DNA from 4 places in the Rhizobium sp. ERR 942 genome. Region 4 is predicted to be linked to each of the others. Evidence: predicted binding sites of a transcription regulator. Region 4 holds the regulator's gene; each other region holds the start of a gene.

Region 1 (4,962 bases), on a different contig from region 4:
CTGTATGAGGCGCAGCTCCGTATCAAGCGTATCGAGCCTGTCTTCGATCAGGCTGTCGGAATAGTGTACGAAAGCATCTTCCAGTTTGGTCAGAACGAGACCGACTTCCTGAAGGCGCGCAACATCCGGCTGGCGTTTCGCCTCGATGACGGCAAAGCCCTCCGCCACCTCCGCGGCCCGGGGCAGATAGTAGCTGAGGAACCGCCTGACGGTGCCGGCGCTTTCCGGATTGGCTTCCACCTTCGCAAAGACGTCCGCGGCGATCTCCGCCAGATGCCGCACCCGTTTTGCCACATCCTTGCTGCCGATCTGGTTCGCCGATGCTTCCAGCCTTTCGGCCGCGGGAGCAGCCGTGCTCAACAGGTCGCGGGCGAACTCCAGACGCCCCCTGCCGATCGCCTTCGCATCCAGCCCCTCGAACATGCGCTTAGGTGCAAGGACGAAAATCAGGCCGACGAAGACCAAAAGACCGATGATGGCGGCAATCCATATCGGCATGCCGGCAAGAAAGCTGAGCACGGGAACGACGATCGCGGCGGCAAGCCCCGCCACGATCCAATTCCAGTCATTGCCGAACCAATTGCGCATTATCGTCCTAGAGCAATTCCACCAAAAGCGCGAAGCGGTTTTGCGTCCGGAATTGCGTGAAAACAAAGAGATAGAGCATTTCTGTGACTCCGTTCAGAACAGAAATGCTCTAGTTATAGCCGCGCACCGCCCGGAATGCGCTGACCAGATCACCACGGCCGTCGAAGACGCGCGCCGAGGTCTCCTGCGCGAGCGCATCGAGCTGCCGCTTGTCGGCATCGCCGAAGGTGATGCCGAACACTGGCACATGCGGGCTTACAGATGCCCACCGGCTCATGAAATAGCCATTCCCATCATCGGATTTTCCATCCGTCATGATGACGATCGCGGGCAAGTAGGATGACAGCTCTTGCGTCGACTTCATCCAGTCGAGCGCCTTGCTCGCACAGGCATACATATCAGTACCTCCACCCGCATGCTGACGCGAGACCCTTTCGACCAACATCTTTTGCTGATCGGGCCTCCCCGTCGCCTCGATCGTGGTGCGCACATTGGCGTCAAAGGGAATGACGATGATGCGATCGGCTGGCGTCCATTGCGCCAGGACCTTGCCTGTTTCTTCCGGGTTGAACAGGAATTGCATGGCCGCCTGAAGCTGTTCTTCGCCCTTGCCCGCCATCGAGCCCGAAAAATCGAGGCAGAGAGCCGTCAGCGAAGGCTTGCGCAGCGCCACCTGATAAAGATCAAGCGCCTGGCGGATCATGGCAGGCTCCGGCATGCGGATGGCCGTCACGATCCGGGTCGGATCGAAATTCCATGTCAGGTCCGGCTTGGCGGCAATATCGGAGAGCGGGATGCGGCGACCCGTATCGGCAATGCGTTTCTGCACTGGCGCGGAACGCAGATAGTCGACGAGCTGGTTGAAGAAGGTCTCGAGCTCCTGCCCTCGCCCATGATCGACAAAGCCGATAGGCGAATCGGCGACGACGACGCCATCGGCGGGGTAGATGGCATAGAGTGGCTCCTTGCCCATGCCGGCAAGCTTGTCATTGGTTTCCTTCAGAATCGCTTCGTAATTCCACATGGCGTCGTAAAGCACACCCTTGCCGGCGGAGTCGGTATAGAGATCTGCAAGCCAGCCCGACGAGCCCGAAGAACGCTCCACACCGCCAAGCAGCGCGCGAACCGTGCTCTGGACATCCGGCTTGTCGAGATCGCCCGGCTCTATCACCGGTTTGTTGCCGAGCGCACTCGACAGCATGGCAAGATAGGCACTGGCGCCGGAATTGGATTGCGTGGCCGATGTCATGAGAAACTTCAGCGAACCGCTTTTCACTGCCGCCAGTATGTCCTTCATATAGACCGGCTTGCCGACCCAGCCGAGCGCCTCGGCTTTGGATTTGCGCACGCCGAGAATAACAGGCATCTGCGCGACCGATGTCAGCGACTTCACGCGACGCTTGGTGTCGAACATATCGACCCAGACGCTCGACGCCGGCCAGACGGCATCCTGTTCGACGCCCTGTTCGCTCTGGAGTGCCAGACCGATATCCAGCGTACCCTCATAGCTGAAGCTGCAAGTCGCCTTCTTCTCCTTGCAGAACTCTTCGACGATCGGCTGCAGGACGGTGTTTTCAGAACCGGAAATGATCGAGAATTTCGAGACCTGCTCGCCGACATTGCAGCTGCTCAACAGGAGTGTGCCTGCCAGCGTCAGCGCGGTAGCAAAAGTGCGGATTGCCATGGGTTCACCGCGCCTCGATCATCGCCTTCTTGAGCTCAATGGTCATTTTCTGCATTCGCTGCTCGGCCTCGGCCCGCTTGGCGCGGCCATCCTCCTGCACCTTCAGGACGCCACCGATCGTGTCGATCAGATCGCGGTTGGCGGCAGCAAGCGTGTCGATGTCGACGATACCGCGCTGCGATTGCTGTTCTATGGCAATCGCCTGATCCTTCATCATTTTCGATGCCTGGCGGATCATGTCGTTGGTGGCGTCGGTGACGGTCCTCTGCAGTTCGAGCGCGGACTTCTGCTGGGTCAGGCCCAGCAGGATCACCATCTTCTGCTTCCAGGCCGGCACGGTCAGTGCCGACGTCGCCTGCAGGTTCTCGATCAGGGTTTCGTCACCGGCCTGAACGATACGGATCTGCGGCAATTGCTGAATGCCGAGTTGGCGCGCCTGCTGCAGGTAGAAGACCCGCTTTTCCAACCGGTCGAGAGCCTGGAGGCTGTCCTGATAGACCTGCGCTTCCAGCATGCCGCCGCCGGGATTGGCCGAAGCCGCATCAGCGGCACTTTTCAGCCGGGGAAGCTCCGTCGCGCGGAAGCGCTCGGCAAACGTCTTTCCAGCCTGCACATAGGCGTCGAGCTGTACGATGGATTGCTTGGTCTCCTCATGCAGGTCATCGAGGAGAGCGATATCGCGGCGCAGAATGTCTTTGTGGCGATCAAGCTCCAGTCCGATGCGGTCGATCTGGCCAGCCACGTCCTCGAACTGCTCCTTGAAACGCTCCAGCTTCGCCCTGAACGAGGAAAACATCCGCGATAGGAAGCCCTCGTCCTTCAACGAGGCAGGATCGAGCTTCTTCGACTTGACGATGATATCGGTCAGCAACTTGCCGACTTCGCCGAGATCGCGGTTGCGCACCTCGCGCAGGATACGATCGGAATAATCGGAAACGGCCTGCTGGGCACGGTCGCCATAGACGGAAATGCCGGCCCTGTCGGTCAGATCTATGCTGTCGCCGATGCGGGCGATTTCCGCCGGATCGGCCGTGACGACCGGCAGCGTATTATTGGAACTCGTGGAGATACCGGTATTGCTCATAGGTCGTGCTTTCTCGTCCATAGACTCGGGAGCCGACCGCAAAAATTGCCAATCGCCCCAAGACGATGCCCCCGCGCGCCCCACTACAATTTCAGATCGAAGCAGAGGGAATCTGCACTTACTTCTGCGTGTCGATCGTTTCACACAATAGTGAAACTTGGATCACAGTTTTATGACAGAGGTTTTGCACGTTGAACGAGAGTCTATTGGCACGCCTTCGTACCGAGAACTTCAAGCTTGGTGAGCTTGCCGGTCAGCACGAAGTCACCATAATCCATGGTGAGGTCGCGCGTGATGCCGTTCTCGTAGAGTTTAAAGGACATCCGGTAGACGGGCATGGCGTCGCCGGTGGACTTTTCGTTGAAATAAGCCACGGTCACCGGCCAAAAAGGCGCCTTGGAGAAGGCGCCAGCCTTGTCGGCATCGGGATCATCGGTCGCCGGCGTCTGTTCCTTGCCGACGACGGTGGTGGCGATCAGCGGCTTGTCCCCATCGTCGGAACCGTCGAAAACTTGCGCCTCGAAGAAATTCTTGCCGAGCTTCGCATTGTGGATAATGTCGAGCATATGCTCCGTCGGGAAACGGCTCTCGATGATCTGGACCTGCTTGTTGTGCGGCTGGGTGAGGTCGACCTTGATGCCCTTCTGGTCGTCGCTTGCGGCGCCGCGCACATCCTTGTCGAGCTGGCTGTCAGTATAGGACTTGGTCTCGAAGCGGAACAGCCGCTTGCCGAGATCCTCGAAGGTCGTCGTCTGCTGGTCGCTGACGCGCGTTGAGTCCCCCGTATCGATCTTCGTCACGAAGCGGAAATTGGTGGTGAATCCGGTGCAATCGGAGCCTTCGAACTCATAGACCATGCGGCCGACCATGCCGGAGATGCCGGAGCGATCGGAGGCATCCTTCAGTTCAAGATCATAGACGGCGCGATGCGCGATCAGCCCGCTCGGACCGGCAGCATGGGCTGCCGAGGTTCCCAGTGACAGAATGCTCAGGCCCGAAACGACGGTAGCAGCAAGACTCGAGCGGAACATTCATTATCTCCTGTTGGACTCGCACGCGATGTTATAAGAACGCTTTCGGCTGAACGAGGCTGCCGATCCTAAGTGACCGAATTTAGTCTTGATGCCGGATTTTTGAAGTTTTTACAACAAAACGGGAGATGAATAATGTCCGACGCTATCGAGGGCCGCCTGAAGGAACTCGGCATCGTTCTGCCGCAAGCTGCAGCACCGGCCGCCAACTACGTTCCCTATGTCATCAGCGGCAATCTTCTCTATCTGTCGGGACAGCTGCCGATGGAAAACGGCAAGATCGGCGTCACGGGTCATCTCGGCAAGGATGTCGATGTTGCCGGCGGACAGCGAGCGGCCGAGCTTTGTGCCATCAATATTCTCGCCCAGGCGAAAGCTGCCCTCGGCGGCGATCTCGGCCGGATCAAGCGGCTGATCAAGCTCAACGGCTTCGTCGCCTCGACGCCCGATTTCGTCGAACAACACCTTGTGATCAACGGCGCATCCAATCTTCTGGCAAACGTGCTTGGCGAAGCCGGCAAGCATGCCCGCGCCGCCGTCGGCATGGCCGCCCTGCCGCTCAATGCCGCCGTTGA
Region 2 (4,962 bases), on a different contig from region 4:
TCGCCGCGGCTTTTGCAGGATCTGCGGCTCGGCTCTGTTTTGGGTGGCCGATGGCGCCGAGGAAATATCGATCATGGCCGGTCTGTTCGATCAGCCGAGCGGCCTTGAGATGGGCTATCATATCTATTGCGCCGACAAGGGCGATTATTACGAGATCAGCGACGGACTGCCGCAATATCGGCAGGGGCGACCGGGGCTGTTGACGGGCGGCCCCTCCGATTGACCCTCAGATACTGCCTTTTTCGGTAACGAGCTTGCTCAGTTTGGCGAGTTCTTCACGCACCACCGCAAGCTCGGTCAACACCTGCATATCGATCTTCTGATGCAGGGACAGCACTTCCAGCTCGGACTTGAGATTGACTTCATAATCCTTGGCCGCCTCGAAACGATCCCGCTCGGCCTGCCGGTTCTGTGACATCATGATGATCGGCGCTTGGATGGCGGCGAGCATGGAGAGAACGAGATTCAGGAAGATGAAGGGGTAGGGGTCGAAGGCGTTCGTGGTGAGGAGGATCGTGTTGATGACGCACCAGAAGGCCAGAAACAGCAGGAAGGCGATAATGAAGGACCATGAGCCGCCGACACGGGCGATGCTGTCTGCGAGACGCTGCCCCCGGGAGGATTCCGCCGAGATGGCGGCGTTGATATCGGTGGAGATGATTTTCCGCTCGTGCGCCTTTTTAAGAACGCGCTTTTCGATATCGCCGAGCTGATCGGCTGTCTTGTCAAAATGCAGATGAACGAAGTTGGGAAGATTATGCATTGGGAGGGCTCCAAGGTCCTTGTGGCATTGAATGCAACTATTCGACCAATGGGGAAAAATGCAACGAGGGAAGGGTTTCAAACTCGATTGCGCATGGAGCTGCTGCGCGTACTGTTATCGCAAAAAACACCCGCACTAACTCATGTTTATAATGGGCTAGCTGTCTTCCTGGTCCATTAGCTCCGCATGAGACGGGAAGAAGCGCTCCAAACCATATTGGTGGCCGAACATCATGTCGTGCTGCAGATAGCGATAGTCGCGCACGGTCGGGTCAAGCTCCGGCTCCTTGCGGCCCCAATCGGGGAAGGTCTGGCTGTCGCGGGTTGCCAGCTGATAGCGGTCGACGATGTTGTATTTCTTCTGCACGCGGCCGAGAAAGCCCGTGTAGAAAGGATGCTCATAGCCTGCCGTTTTCAGCAGGTGATAGGGCAGCTGCGAGGGGCTGATGGTACCGATATCCTTGCGAACGCCCTTCTTGCTCGACCAGACGACGAGCGGCGTTTCGTGCTCCTTCTTCATGACGTCGAGCGGTGCCTTGCGGGTTGCCACCTGCTGCGGCATGTAGCCGGTGTTCGGATAGACGCTGCCGAGCGGCGGCAGATGATCGCCCCAGAGGACGATAATGGTTTCCCGGTCGCGCTTTTCGGCCCAATCCATCAGCATCTTCAGGCTGTCATCGGCTTCGCGAACGCCCTGTGCATAGGTAGCGAGCGCCGCGCGGTCATCGTCGTTCAAATTGCCCGCGATATCGACGGTATTCTCAGAATAGCGGTCGGCTTCGTAAGGCCCATGTCCCTGAAGAGTGACCGCGAAGAAGAAGAAGGGACGCTCGGCGGCGTCTCCTTCGCTCATGATTTCCTTCATAAGGGAGTCGTCGGCGGCGAACATGCCGCGTTTATCCATGGGCGGCAAAGTCTCCTGGGTATGAAATTCTTCGAAGCCGAAAGCCCTGTAGACCTCGTTACGGTTCCAGAACCAGCCGCTGAAGGGATGCAGTGCGCGCGCCGTATAGCCTTCGCCGCGGAAGAAAGTGGCAAGCGACGGCAGCGGGCGGCGCACATATTGCTGATAGGGAATGCTGCCATAGGGGAGAAAGGCGTTGGAAAAACCCGTCAGTGCCTCGAACTCGACATTGGCGGTCATGCCGCCAAATTCCGGCGAGAAGACATTGCCCGATTGTCTGGCGCGGATCGTCGGCATCGGATCCGGTGTGAAGGCGATGTTGGAAAGCCGCGTTGGATCCCAGAGGGATTCGCTCATCAGCATGATAATGTCGGGCTTTTGGCGCGGACCGGAGAGATAGCCGTAATTTCTTGCGGGCATGGCGTCGATGGCGCCAGGGCCGTATCCGGCCGGTGACTTGATGTCGGCCATGGGCAGGTTCAGCGCGAAGGCGACGATGAAGCCGTTGTGGTTGTAATTTTCCGTCTGGTCCCAGACGATCGGTATGATCCCCAGCTTCTCGCGAACATAGGAATATTGTGTGGGGTCCATCTGTGAGGCGAAAAGTGCTGCCAGCGGCAGGCAGATCGAAAGCCGGGCAAGGCGCTCGTTTCGCGAAAGTGCGACCGTGTGGCTCCGGATATAGCGCCAGAACAGGATCATGGCGCCGGTGCCGGCGATGATGCCGATTGCCAGGGCAATCGCCGTCCAAGGGCGATCACGTACCATGACCGGCATCAGCTCCATGATCTGCCGCCCAAACAGGAAGTCCGAAGGGTAGAGCGGATCGGAGAGAAAATTCTGCTTCTGGCTGGAAATGAAGGCCGGTATGAGCAGCACTGGAGCGACGATCAAAGCGGATAGATGCGCGCGACCGATCAAGGCATCCAGTGTCAGCATGGTCAGCATGACAACGCCGATGGTGGCAAGGCCCGGACGGGACGGGGAAAGGAGATAGGTCCAAGCGGAGGCGAATTCGCCGCGTGCAACCCATTCGACCGTCATAACGATGGACAGGGAGAAAAGGAGGGTCAGCGTAAGGCTCAGAAGCAGGCGCAGAGCGGCAGACTTCTGTTTTGCCGCGCCGATCTTCTGGAAAAGGGCAAGCTTGCCCGCCAAGGCGGACACGATGACCAATGCGACCAATGCTTTCTCCAAAAGCTACAAAATATTCATATAAGCGTCACGCTTCTGTCATGAATGCTTCATGAACCGCAAGGCTGGCCTGGTATTTTTTGGGGCAAAAATACCTCCTCTGCGCGTAGTGCGATCTTTGATGCGTGTGCGGGAAGGAAGGCGGTTGCGGAAGAAAGATGGCATCGCTAAATGTATGGCATGACAGAGCAAAGCCAGATTACCCACACCATCCGCATCGCCGTCGCGCAGCTCAATCCGACGGTCGGCGACGTCTCCGGCAATCTCGCCAAGGCGCGTGAGGCCCGGGCCGAAGCGGCGCGCGAAGGCGCGCAGATCGTCCTGCTGACGGAGTTGTTCATTTCCGGCTATCCGCCGGAAGATCTCGTGCTGAAGCCGGCATTCATCCGCGCCTGCTGGAAAGCGGTCGAGGCTCTGGCTGCCGATACGGCCGATGGCGGCCCTGGCGTGATCATCGGCTTTCCCCGGCAGGACGAGGCGGGCCGCTACAATTCGATTGCCGTGCTCAATGGCGGCAAGGTGATTGCGATCCGTGACAAGGTAGACCTACCGAACTACGGCGAGTTCGACGAAAAGCGCGTCTTCGACCAGGGTGCCATGCCCGGTCCGGTCAATTTCCGCGGCGTGCGGCTGGGTATCCCGATCTGCGAGGACATCTGGGGCGAGCTCGGCGTCTGCGAGACGCTGGCTGAGAGCGGTGCGGAAATCCTTCTGTCGCCGAATGGCTCGCCGTACTATCGCGGCAAGGTCGACGTGCGCCATCAAGTCGTGCTGAAGCAGGTCATCGAGACGGGCCTGCCGATGATCTATGCCGCCCAGCTCGGCGGCCAGGACGAACTGGTTTTCGATGGCGCCAGCTTCGGTTTCAATGCAGACAAGACCCTGGCCTTCCAGATGAGCCAGTTCGAGACCGCGCTGGCGGTGACGACCTGGAAGAAGAATGGCGATGGCTGGCATTGCGCCGAAGGGCCGATGGCCCATATTCCGGAGGGCGAGGAGGCGGATTATCGCGCCTGCCTGCTGGGCTTCCGCGACTATGTCAACAAGAACGGCTTCAAGTCGGTCGTGCTTGGCCTGTCCGGCGGCATCGACTCGGCGATCTGCGCAGCGATCGCGGTCGACGCGCTCGGCGAAGAGCGTGTGCGCACCGTCATGCTGCCTTACCGCTATACGTCGCAGGATTCGTTGAAGGATGCGGCCGATTGCGCCAAGGCGCTCGGCTGCCGTTATGACATCGTGCCGATTGAGGATCCCGTTACCGGCTTCAGTTCGGCTCTGTCTGATCTTTTCGAAGGCACGGAAAGCGGCATCACCGAGGAAAACCTGCAGAGCCGCGCCCGTGGCACCATCCTGATGGCGATCTCCAACAAGTTCGGTTCGATGGTGGTGACGACGGGCAACAAGTCGGAAATGTCTGTCGGATACGCCACGCTTTATGGCGACATGAACGGCGGCTTCAACCCGATCAAGGATCTCTACAAGATGCAGGTCTATGCGCTGTCGCGCTGGCGCAACCTGCACGTGCCGCCGGGCGCGCTCGGCCCTTCGGGCGAGGTCATTCCCCATAATATCATCGACAAGGCGCCTTCGGCGGAACTAAGGCCGAACCAGACGGACCAGGATTCGCTGCCGCCCTATCCGGTGCTCGACGATATCCTTGAATGCCTGGTGGAAAAGGAAATGTCGGTCGAGGAGATCGTGGCCCGAGGCCATGATGTTGCGACCGTGCATCGCGTTGAACATCTGCTCTATCTCGCCGAGTACAAGCGCCGCCAGTCGGCGCCGGGTGTGAAGATCACTAAGAAGAATTTCGGTCGCGACCGTCGCTATCCGATCACCAACCGGTTCCGCGATCGCTGATCGCGGTATCCAGCGGCAAGGGAGAGGAAGAATGCGCAGCTCGGTCGAGATTTATAATATCCGCACGGGTGCGAACCGGATCGTCTGGCAAACGGACCAGCTGATCGAGGCGCCGAACTATTCGCCTGACGGGCGCTATCTGCTGCTGAATGGCGACGGGCTGCTCTATCGGCTGCCGCTGGATGGCAGTGGGATCGTCCAGGTCGATACCGGCTTTGCGACCCTGTGCAACAACGATCACG
Region 3 (4,962 bases), on a different contig from region 4:
AACGGATACGGAAGTTGTCGCTCATCTATTGGCGAAATACGTTCGCGAAGGCCTGGACGCACGTTCGGCCATGCTGAAAATGCTGAACCGTGTGACGGGCGCCTACGCATTGGCCGTGATGTTTCAAAACGATCCCGGCACGCTGATGGCGGCGCGTTCTGGCCCGCCACTTGCGGTCGGCTACGGCAAGGGCGAGATGTTCCTCGGCTCGGATGCCATCGCACTTGCACCTTTCACCAATGAGATCACCTATCTGGTCGATGGCGACTGCGCGATTGTCACCCATGTCGGCGCAACCATTCTCGATTTCAACGGCAATGAGGTGACGAGGCCACGGCAGATTTCCCAGGCGACCGCCTATGTCGTCGATAAGGGCAATCATCGCCACTTCATGGAAAAGGAAATCTACGAGCAGCCGGAAGTCATTTCCCATGCGCTCAGCCACTATGTCGATTTCGCCAGCCATCGCGTGCGCCCGGATGTCTCGGCCATAGATTTCGGCGGCGTGTCCGGCCTTGCGATTTCGGCTTGCGGCACCGCCTATCTTGCCGGCCTGATCGGCAAATACTGGTTCGAGCGCTATGCGCGTCTTCCGGTCGAAATCGATGTGGCCTCCGAATTCCGCTATCGCGAAATGCCGTTGTCGCCGTCGCAGGCGGCGCTGTTCATATCCCAATCCGGCGAAACCGCGGATACCTTGGCTTCGCTGCGCTACTGCCGGGACAACGGCCTGAAGATCGGAGCCGTGGTCAACGTCAGGGAATCGACCATCGCGCGTGAATCCGACGCGGTGTTTCCGATCCTGGCTGGTCCCGAGATCGGCGTCGCCTCGACGAAGGCTTTCACCTGCCAGCTTGCGGTTCTCGCATCGCTCGCGATCGGAGCAGGCGTTTCTCGCGGTACTGTCAGTGCCAAGGATGAGGAAGGGATGGTGCGCCATCTCGTCGAGATGCCGCGTATCATGGCGAATGTGCTGAATATCATCCAGCCGCAGATGGAAAGCCTGTCGCGCGAAATCTCGAAGTTCAAGGATGTGCTCTATCTTGGTCGCGGCACGAGCTTCCCGCTCGCCATGGAAGGCGCGCTGAAACTTAAGGAGATTTCCTACATCCACGCAGAGGGCTATGCGGCCGGCGAATTGAAGCACGGGCCGATCGCGCTGATCGACGAGAATATGCCCGTCATCGTCATTGCTCCGCATGACCGCTTCTTTGACAAGACCGTTTCCAACATGCAGGAAGTGGCAGCACGCGGCGGCCGAATCATCTTCATCACGGATGAGCTTGGTGCGGCAGCCTCGACATTGCCGACCATGGCGACCATCACCTTGCCCGTCGTCGACGAGATCATCGCACCGATCATATTCTCGCTGCCGATTCAATTGCTTGCCTATCATACGGCTGTCTTCATGGGCACGGACGTCGATCAGCCGCGCAATCTCGCCAAATCGGTCACCGTGGAATAGGACAACTTCCGTCCCGCATTTGCCGTCACGTCATCGTGAGCCGGACGTTTGTTCGGCTCGCGGACGCGGCTGGCGGGTTGTATGCCGCGCAGATTTCTGGCACGATTCCCATACTGAGATGGTGGGGAGGATTTGCCGGGTAGCAGTAGGCGGCGGAACGGAGTTTTCGAGCGGCGAATGACTGAAAAACTCATCAAGATGTCCGTGACGACGCGGATCAGAAACAATTTCCTGGCCGGCCTGATTATCTGCGCACCGATCGCCATCACGCTCTGGCTGACCTGGTCCGTCGTTCATTGGGCCGATAGCTGGGTTCGCCCCTATATTCCCGCGCGCTATGATCCCGAAAGCTATCTGAACTTCGCCGTTCCGGGGACCGGCCTGGTGATCGCGATGATCTTCATCACGATCGTTGGTTTCCTCGCCAAGAACCTGATTGGCCAGAGCATCGTCCGCTTCGGGGAGTCGATCGTCAACCGCGTGCCGCTGGTGCGGACCATATATAAGAGCGTCAAGCAGATCTTCGAGACTGTGCTGAAAGAGCAGGGCACATCCTTCAAGAAGGTCGGGCTGATCGAATATCCAAGCCCGGGCCTCTGGTCGATGGTTTTCATATCGACCGATGCCAAAGGGGAGATCGCCTCGAAATTCAATGCCATGGGGCAGGACATGGTGGCGGTCTTCCTGCCGCCGACACCTGTGCCCACGGCCGGCTTTCTGGTTTTCGTGCCACGCGAAAAGATCACGGTGCTCGACATGAGCCCGGAGGATGGCGCCAAACTGCTGATCTCGGGCGGACTTGTATCGCCCGAATACAAGGAAGAGCTCGTCGCGGCAAAGGGGCTGCCCAGGCCCGTTCAGATAAAATCGCTGACTTAGAAACGCTCCCGTTCCTGTCGTAGGTTGCCTGGCCTCGCGTATCGCGCGAACTGTCATGTCTCTATCATATTGACGCCTTAGATCGTCCTACGGGACAGGCAATCGGATGCATCTCATCAAACATTCGGAGTTTCGACCCCGGCTGTTGTTCTTCGACGCAGCTTGAGAGCGGGTCGGAGATGGATCTCATTGTCTCCATACGTATTTTCACTGGAGGATATTGTCTTGAAATATATGCATTCGAAGAGCTTGCCGCTGTTGTCGGCCGCGCTGGCCATATTTGTTTTTTCTGCACCGGTCGCGGCGCTTGCTGATAATTCCATCGCAGTCCAGGGCGTGACGCTCGTCAACAAGGGACGTGTCGCCGTCGGTCGTATCCCCGCCAATCTGCGCGACAAGTTCGGCGAAACCTTCGGCTCCGGTTCGGGCATGTCGATCGACACCAAGAGCTGGGTTCGCAATGCCGACGGCACCTATAAGGGTTCGCTCTGGCTGCTGCCGGACCGCGGCTATAATGTCGCCGGCACCACCGATTATCGCGGACGTCTCAACATCATCGATATCAAGCTGACGCCGGTTGCTCCCGGGGCGACGCCGCCGGCCGGCCAGGAACAGTCGGGCGTCGAGGCCAAGCTCGCGGATACTCTGCTTTTGAAAGACAACAAGGGCAACGAAACCACCGGCCTCGACCCCGCCAACGGCGTTCGCCAGGCAGAAAGCGGTATGCCGCTTTTGCCGCAGGCACCGAGCGGCAAGATCTCGCTCGATAACGAAGCTATTGCTCGGCTGCCCGACGGTTCGATGTTCATCAGTGACGAATACGGTCCCTACATCTATCGCTTCTCGGCAGACGGGCGCATGATCTCGGCCACGGCGCCGCCGGCGGCGTTTCTGCCGATGCGCAACGGCGCCGTGAATTTCTCCTCGAACAATCCCGGTCCCGGTGAAGCCGCGCCCGATCCGAAGGATCCGACCAGCGGTCGCCAAAATAATCAGGGCTTCGAGGGGATGTCCCTGACGCCGGACGGCAAGTTCCTGATCGTCGTGCTTCAGTCCGCGACCCGCCAGGACGGTGGCGATTCCAGCTCTACCAGGCAGAATACACGCGCCCTGGTCTATGATGCCGCCGATCTCGACCATCTGAAACTGGTGCACGAATATGTCGTGCCTTTGCCTGTCTTTACCAATGAAAAGGGCAAGACGGCCGTCGCCGCGCAAAGCGAAATCGTGGCACTCTCACCGACAAGCTTCCTGATGCTGGCGCGCGACAGCAACAATGGTTATGGCCAGAAGGGCGATAAGTCGCTCTATCGTAGCATCGTTGCCGTCGATGTGTCCGCTGCCACCGATATTGCCGGCGGCAAGTTCGACGGCGACACGGCTGTCGCGCCAAAGGGCGTTCTTGATCCCTCCGTCAAGCCGGCTGTCGTCAGCCAGTTCATCGACATCAACGACAGCGCCGATCTTGCGCGCTTCGGTCTGCACAATGGCGCGCCGAACGACCGTAACAACCTCTCGGAAAAGTGGGAGGCCATGTCGATCGTCAGCGTTCAGGATCCGAAGCTGCCCGACGACTACTTCCTGTTCGTTGCCAATGATAACGACTTCATCACCCAGGACGGTTTCCAGGTCGGAGCCGCCTACAAGGATGAAAGCGGTGCCGATGTCGACACCATGTTCCAGGTGTTCCAGGTCACCATTCCCGGCCTCGCCGCAAAGTAATGTCGTGAGAGACAGGGATGGACGCGGCTAACGCGTCCATCCGCTCACCCCGCTCGCAGGAACCGGATCGCCTCGTCGCGACGGAAGAGATAGAGCAGGGTGCGTACCGCACTGCCACGCTCGCTGGTGAGCTCCGGATCGCGCTCAATGAGATAGGCGGCATCCTTGCGGGCAATTTCCAGAAGATCGGCATGGGCTTCCAGGCTGGCGATGCGGAAGCCTGGTGTTCCGGACTGGCGCGTGCCGAGAAGCTCGCCTTCGCCGCGCAGCTTCAAATCCTCCTCGGCAATGCGGAAGCCGTCTTCCGTCTCGCGCATGATCGACAGCCGCGCATGCCCAGTTTCACCAAGGGGGCCTTTGTAGAGCAGGATACAGGTCGAGGCTTCGGCACCGCGACCGACACGTCCGCGCAATTGGTGAAGCTGCGCTAGGCCAAAGCGCTCGGCATGTTCGATGACCATGATGGTCGCGTCCGGCACGTCGACACCCACTTCGACGACGGTCGTGGCCACAAGCAGGCGGATCTCGCCATTCTTGAAGGCCATCATCACGGCGTCTTTTTCCGGGCCGCTCATCCGGCCATGGATGAGGCCAATGCCAGGCCCGAGCGCTCTCGTCAGCGTCTCGTAACGCTCTTCGACCGACATTAAATCGGATTCTTCAGATTCTTCCACAAGTGGGCATATCCAATAGGCTTTTTTACCCTCAGATAGCGCGCTTCTCAGGCGCGCGACGATATCGCCGGTTCGTTCATTCGGAATGGTGATCGTTTGGATCGGCTTGCGTCCCGCCGGCTTCTCGGTGAGCTTCGAAACGTCCATATCGCCGAAGGCGGCGAGCACAAGCGTTCGCGGTATGGGCGTCGCGGTCATCACGAGCATATGCGGCGAGATGCC
Region 4 (4,962 bases):
CTTGTCGGCGAAGGTCGCTTCCGTCAGCCGCTTCGACAGCTTCTCCTGACCGGGCACCTCGTAGAGGTTCGACAGGTGCCAGACCTTGTCGGCCTGTGCCTTCAGCTCGGCGACGAGATGAGGATGGGCGTGACCGAGCGAGTTGACCGCGACGCCGGCCGCGAAATCGAGGTAACGCTCGCCATTTTCGGTGACCAGCCAGACGCCCTCGCCTCGCTCGAACCGTAACGGAGCGCGCATATAGGTGTCATAAAGCGGCGTGGTCTCGGCCATGGCCATATCTCCTGATCACAACTTTAAGGACCGATCGCTTCGATTTGATGAAACGGGTCCGAAAAAATCAAAAATGCCGCCTTGCGGCGGCCCGGGCACTATTGATGTTTTGCATCGCGATGTCAACAAAACTGGCGTTTTAGCAGGTGCGAGATAGCGCTTGCGGGCAAAAGAGATAGGTTCGGCGGCGCCTATTGCAGAAATGCCACGCCTAGGCAGCAAGTTGGGGAAAACCTCGAAATCGATTCCTCAAGATTCTCGCGACTCTTGTCACGGAGTCAGCCTCACACTAGGTTAAAAAGCAATTGCTAGACTGCATGCGGCGGAACTAGTCACCACAATTTTAGAGCGTTTCGCGCCTCGTTCCCATGCGAGGCAATGGTGAGGGATTCTGCCATCGGAAACGCGACAGCGGAGACAGGGCATGAATTGGACAGACGAACGCGTCGAGAAGCTGAAAAAGCTATGGTCCGAAGGGTTGAGCGCCAGCCAGATCGCTGCGCAGCTCGGTGGCGTGAGCCGTAATGCCGTTATCGGCAAGGTGCACCGCCTGAACCTTCCTGGCCGAGCGAAGGCAGGCGGCACGGCAACCGCGGCGCGCACGCCAAAGCGCAGTGCCGCGGCTCCTCGCGCAACGACCTATGGCTCGCGCGTCGCTACCCGCACTGTGGTCGCCCGCCAGCAGGGTGCAACCATGTTGAAGGAAGAGATCGAGATCGATTCCGTCAATGAAATTCAGTATCGCCCGGCATCGAACGTCGTCGTTCCGATCTCCCGCCGCCTCGGCCTGACGGAGCTGACGGAACGCACCTGCAAATGGCCGGTCGGGGACCCGCTGAAGGACGACTTCCACTTCTGCGGCAATGACAGCCCGGATTCGTCGCCCTACTGCACCTATCATCAGCGCATGGCCTACCAGCCGGTGCATGACCGCCGTCGCAACAACGGCTGAAAGTTACCGCAAGACAAAGAGAAACGGGCCCCTCGAGGCCCGTTTTTCTATTTCCGCCGCTATTTAGAGCTTTTCAGGTTTTGACGGAAGCGTATCCGGCGTTGGCGAAGTAGTTGCTGCATTCGCTAGGCTCGATGGTTGTGACGAGGTGTCCGATGTAGCGCCAGGTGTCATCGATGGTTCGCTTCTGAGCCAAGCGCATCCAGTGCTTGATTTTGGCGAAGGCTTGTTCGATCGGATTAAGGTCAGGAGAATAGGGCGGCAGATACCAGAGCCGCGCACCAGCATCACGGATCATCTGCCGGATGGCGACTGATTTATGAGAGCCGAGGTTGTCCATCACGACGATATCGCCAGGTTGGAGCACGGGTAGGAGTTGCTGCTCGACATAGGCTCGAAAGCACTGGCCGTTGATCGGCCCGTCAAAGACACAGGGTGCGGCAAGCCGATCGCAGCGCAACGCGCCGAGGAAGGTCAAGGTGCGCCAGTGGCCGTGCGGGGCGAAGCTGCGCAGACGCTTGCCCCTCGGCCCCCAGCCTCGAAGCGGCGCCATGTTGGTCTTGATCCAGGTTTCATCGATGAAGACCAGCCGCTTTGGATCGAGACCAGTTTGCCAGGACCGCCAGCGCTGTCGCCGCCGCGCAATGTCGGCACGCGCCTGCTCAAGGGCGAATAGTGTTTTTTTTGAACCGTAGCCCCTCGCGTCGCAGGAATTGCCACACGGTGTCGTGGGATACCTTCACCCCTCGTGCGGCCAGCTCTTCCTTCAACCCATGCAGTGACAGATGCGGCGTTTGGCTGATCCGCTCCACGATAAACGCCCGGTACGGCTCCAGAACACGCTTGCGGTGACCGCCCATCTTCCCGGGCGCGACAGAGCCGCTCGAACGATACCGCTGCGACCATTTCACCGCCGAAGACACCGCAATACCGAACCGCGCCGCCACCGACCGGCAACTCTCACCGGCCTCGATCGCATCAACAACACGCTTGCGAAGATCATCGGAAAGGGGTCGAGTCATTCGATGCTGGCCTCCATTCCAGCCAGCATCTTGAATCACAAAACACCCAAAAACGGAATCCCTCCGATTCAGATAAATCGGAAACGCTCTAGTAACACCCGAGCGGCGAGCCGCTCAGGCTTCCATGGAATAGCCCGCGCCGCGAACGGTGCGGATGACATCCTGCATATTGGAGAAATTGAGCGCCTTGCGCAGGCGGCCGACATGGACGTCGACCGTGCGTTCGTCGACGTAAATATCGTGACCCCACACGCCGTCGAGCAGCTGCGAACGCGAGAAGACGCGCCCTGGCGAGGACATCAGGAACTCCAGCAGGCGGAATTCTGTCGGCCCCAGCCGGACTTCGCGGCTCTTGCGATGGACGCGATGGGTTTCGCGGTCCAGCTCGATATCGCCGCAACGCAGCACCGTGGAGAGAACCTCCGGGCGGGCACGCCGCAGCATCGCCTTGACGCGGGCCATCAGCTCCGGCGTCGAGAACGGCTTGACGACGTAATCGTCCGCGCCGGTCGAAAGTCCGCGCACGCGCTCGCTTTCCTCGCCGCGAGCCGTCAGCATGATGATCGGCAAGCGCTCCGTCTCCGGCCGCATACGCAGCCGGCGGCAGAGCTCGATGCCGGACACGCCGGGGAGCATCCAGTCGAGGATCAGGAGATCGGGGATGCGCTCCTGGAGACGCAGCTCGGCCTCATCACCTCTGAGGATCGTGTCGACCTCGAAGCCTTCGGCCTCAAGATTGTAGCGCAGCAGAACGCTAAGCGCTTCCTCGTCTTCTACAACAGCAACTCTCGGAACCATGCGCCTATGGTCTCCTTTCTTCGCTTCCAGATTATTCCGTCACTGCGCCGACGGTGTTGGCGGTATCGTCCTTCGGGCGCTCGCCTTCCGGCTGAGCACCGGTCGCCATGTAATAGATCGTCTCGGCGATGTTGGTGGCATGGTCGCCGATGCGCTCGATGTTCTTGGCGCAGAAGAGAAGATGCGTGCAGGTGGTGATGTTGCGCGGATCTTCCATCATGTAGGTCAGCATCTCGCGGAAGAGCGAGGTGTACATGGCGTCGATTTCCTCGTCGCGTTCGCGGATCGACACGGCCTTATCGGGCGAGCGGGTCGCGTAAACATCAAGAACTTCCTTGAGCTGGCTCAGTGCCAGTTCGGAGAGGTGTTCGATGCCACGAGCGAGACGACGCGGCACGCCCGTGCCCTGAACGGCGATGACGCGCTTTGCGGTATTCTTGCCGAGATCACCGACGCGCTCCAGATCGGAGGCGATGCGGATCGAGCCCATGATTTCGCGCAGGTCCGCTGCCATCGGCTGACGACGAGCGATGGTGACGATCGCCTTGTCACCAACTTCGCGCTCGGCATGGTCGAGAACGACGTCGTCGGAGATGACCTTCTGGGCCAGGGCCGCGTCGCTGTTGACGAGAGCGCGTACGCTGTCGCTAACCATCTGCTCGGCCAGGCCGCCCATTTCGGCAATGCGACGCGTCAGAAACTTCAGGTCTTCGTCATAGGCTGAGAGAATGTGAGTGGAGACCATTTTTCTATCCTCAAGTGAACTGTGTGAAAGGAGCCGCGCGCCTGCCATCATCAACCAAAACGGCCCATGATGTAATCCTGCGTGCGGAAATCGTCGGGATTGGTGAACATCTTATCGGTGTCGTTCTCCTCGACCAGGTGGCCGAGATGGAACATTGCGGTACGCTGCGAGACACGGGCGGCCTGCTGCATGGAATGCGTCACGATGACGATGGTAAAATTCTCCCGAAGCTCGTGGATGAGATCCTCGACCTTGGCGGTTGCGATCGGATCGAGCGCCGAGCACGGCTCATCCATCAGGATCACCTCCGGGCTGACAGCAACGGCGCGCGCGATGCAGAGGCGCTGCTGCTGGCCGCCCGACAGGCTCGTGCCGGCATCATGGAGCCGATCCTTCACCTCACCCCATAGACCGGCCTTCTGCAGACTGGTTTCGACGATATGCTCGAGATCGGCCTTTGAGCGATGCAGGCCATGGATGCGCGGGCCGTAGGCGACGTTCTCGTAGATCGACTTCGGAAACGGGTTGGGCTTCTGGAAGACCATGCCGACGCGGGCGCGCAATTCCACGACATCGATGCTGTCGTCGTAGACATCCTGATCGTCGAGCGTGATCTTGCCGGTGACGCGGCAGGTCTCGATCGTATCGTTCATGCGGTTGAGGCAGCGCAGAAAGGTGGACTTGCCGCAGCCGGAAGGGCCGATCAGAGCCGTGACCGTATTGGCGCGGATCTTCAGATTGACGTCGAAGAGCGCCCGCTTGTCGCCGTAGAACACAGAAACGTCCTGGCCGATCATCTTGTAAGGGATCGTCGTCATCTTCTTGGCCAAGGCTCTTTCGCTGGCAGCTTCCGTCATCATGTTCATTTCGTGCACCCTCCCTTACCAGCGCCGCTCGAAGCGGCGGCGCAGCAGGATGGCGCCGATGTTCATCGCGACGAGGAAGAAGAGGAGCACGATGATGGCGCCGGACGTCCTTTCGACGAAGGCCCGCTCGGCTTCGCTCGCCCACATATAGATCTGCACCGGCAGCGCCGTCGAGGGATCGAGCGGCGATGTCGGATAATTGGCAACGAAGGCGACCATGCCGATCAGAAGCAGTGGCGCGGTCTCTCCGAGCGCATGGGCAAGCCCTAGGATCGTGCCCGTCAGAATGCCAGGCATCGCGAGCGG

What was found. The regulator PhoB, encoded in region 4, activates phosphate uptake and scavenging genes when phosphate is short. The targets are predictions, from matches to a motif close to TGTCATNNANCTGTCAT.
Region 1: a site for PhoB is predicted at 3,518-3,534, ahead of FBZ97_RS16320 (toxic anion resistance protein). Genes of this name have one in related genera too.
Region 2: a site for PhoB is predicted at 2,898-2,914, ahead of FBZ97_RS05940 (LTA synthase family protein). Genes of this name have one in related genera too.
Region 3: a site for PhoB is predicted at 2,396-2,412, ahead of FBZ97_RS16700 (esterase-like activity of phytase family protein). Genes of this name have one in related genera too.

The regions. Positions count from the first base shown of each region.
Region 1 covers NZ_VIUA01000003.1:747,520-752,481, reverse strand. The annotation lists gene FBZ97_RS16330 (5-bromo-4-chloroindolyl phosphate hydrolysis family protein) at 1-588, opposite strand, end outside; gene FBZ97_RS16325 (substrate-binding domain-containing protein) at 698-2,272, opposite strand; gene FBZ97_RS16320 (toxic anion resistance protein) at 2,277-3,356, opposite strand; gene FBZ97_RS16315 (cell envelope integrity EipB family protein) at 3,560-4,387, opposite strand; gene FBZ97_RS16310 (RidA family protein) at 4,523-4,962, shown strand, end outside.
Region 2 covers NZ_VIUA01000001.1:1,185,959-1,190,920, forward strand. The annotation lists gene FBZ97_RS05930 (GFA family protein) at 1-223, shown strand, start outside; gene FBZ97_RS05935 (DUF1003 domain-containing protein) at 227-763, opposite strand; gene FBZ97_RS05940 (LTA synthase family protein) at 920-2,794, opposite strand; gene FBZ97_RS05945 (NAD+ synthase) at 3,041-4,720, shown strand; gene FBZ97_RS05950 (TolB family protein) at 4,752-4,962, shown strand, end outside.
Region 3 covers NZ_VIUA01000003.1:827,558-832,519, forward strand. The annotation lists gene glmS (glutamine--fructose-6-phosphate transaminase (isomerizing)) at 1-1,465, shown strand, start outside; gene FBZ97_RS16695 (DUF502 domain-containing protein) at 1,643-2,344, shown strand; gene FBZ97_RS16700 (esterase-like activity of phytase family protein) at 2,579-4,066, shown strand; gene recG (ATP-dependent DNA helicase RecG) at 4,111-4,962, opposite strand, start outside.
Region 4 covers NZ_VIUA01000006.1:221,827-226,788, reverse strand. The annotation lists gene FBZ97_RS24425 (aspartate aminotransferase family protein) at 1-273, opposite strand, end outside; gene FBZ97_RS24415 (GcrA family cell cycle regulator) at 698-1,225, shown strand; one part of gene FBZ97_RS24410 (IS630 family transposase) at 1,299-1,910, opposite strand; one part of gene FBZ97_RS24410 (IS630 family transposase) at 1,912-2,247, opposite strand; gene phoB (phosphate regulon transcriptional regulator PhoB) at 2,362-3,045, opposite strand; gene phoU (phosphate signaling complex protein PhoU) at 3,077-3,790, opposite strand; gene pstB (phosphate ABC transporter ATP-binding protein PstB) at 3,841-4,656, opposite strand; gene pstA (phosphate ABC transporter permease PstA) at 4,672-4,962, opposite strand, start outside.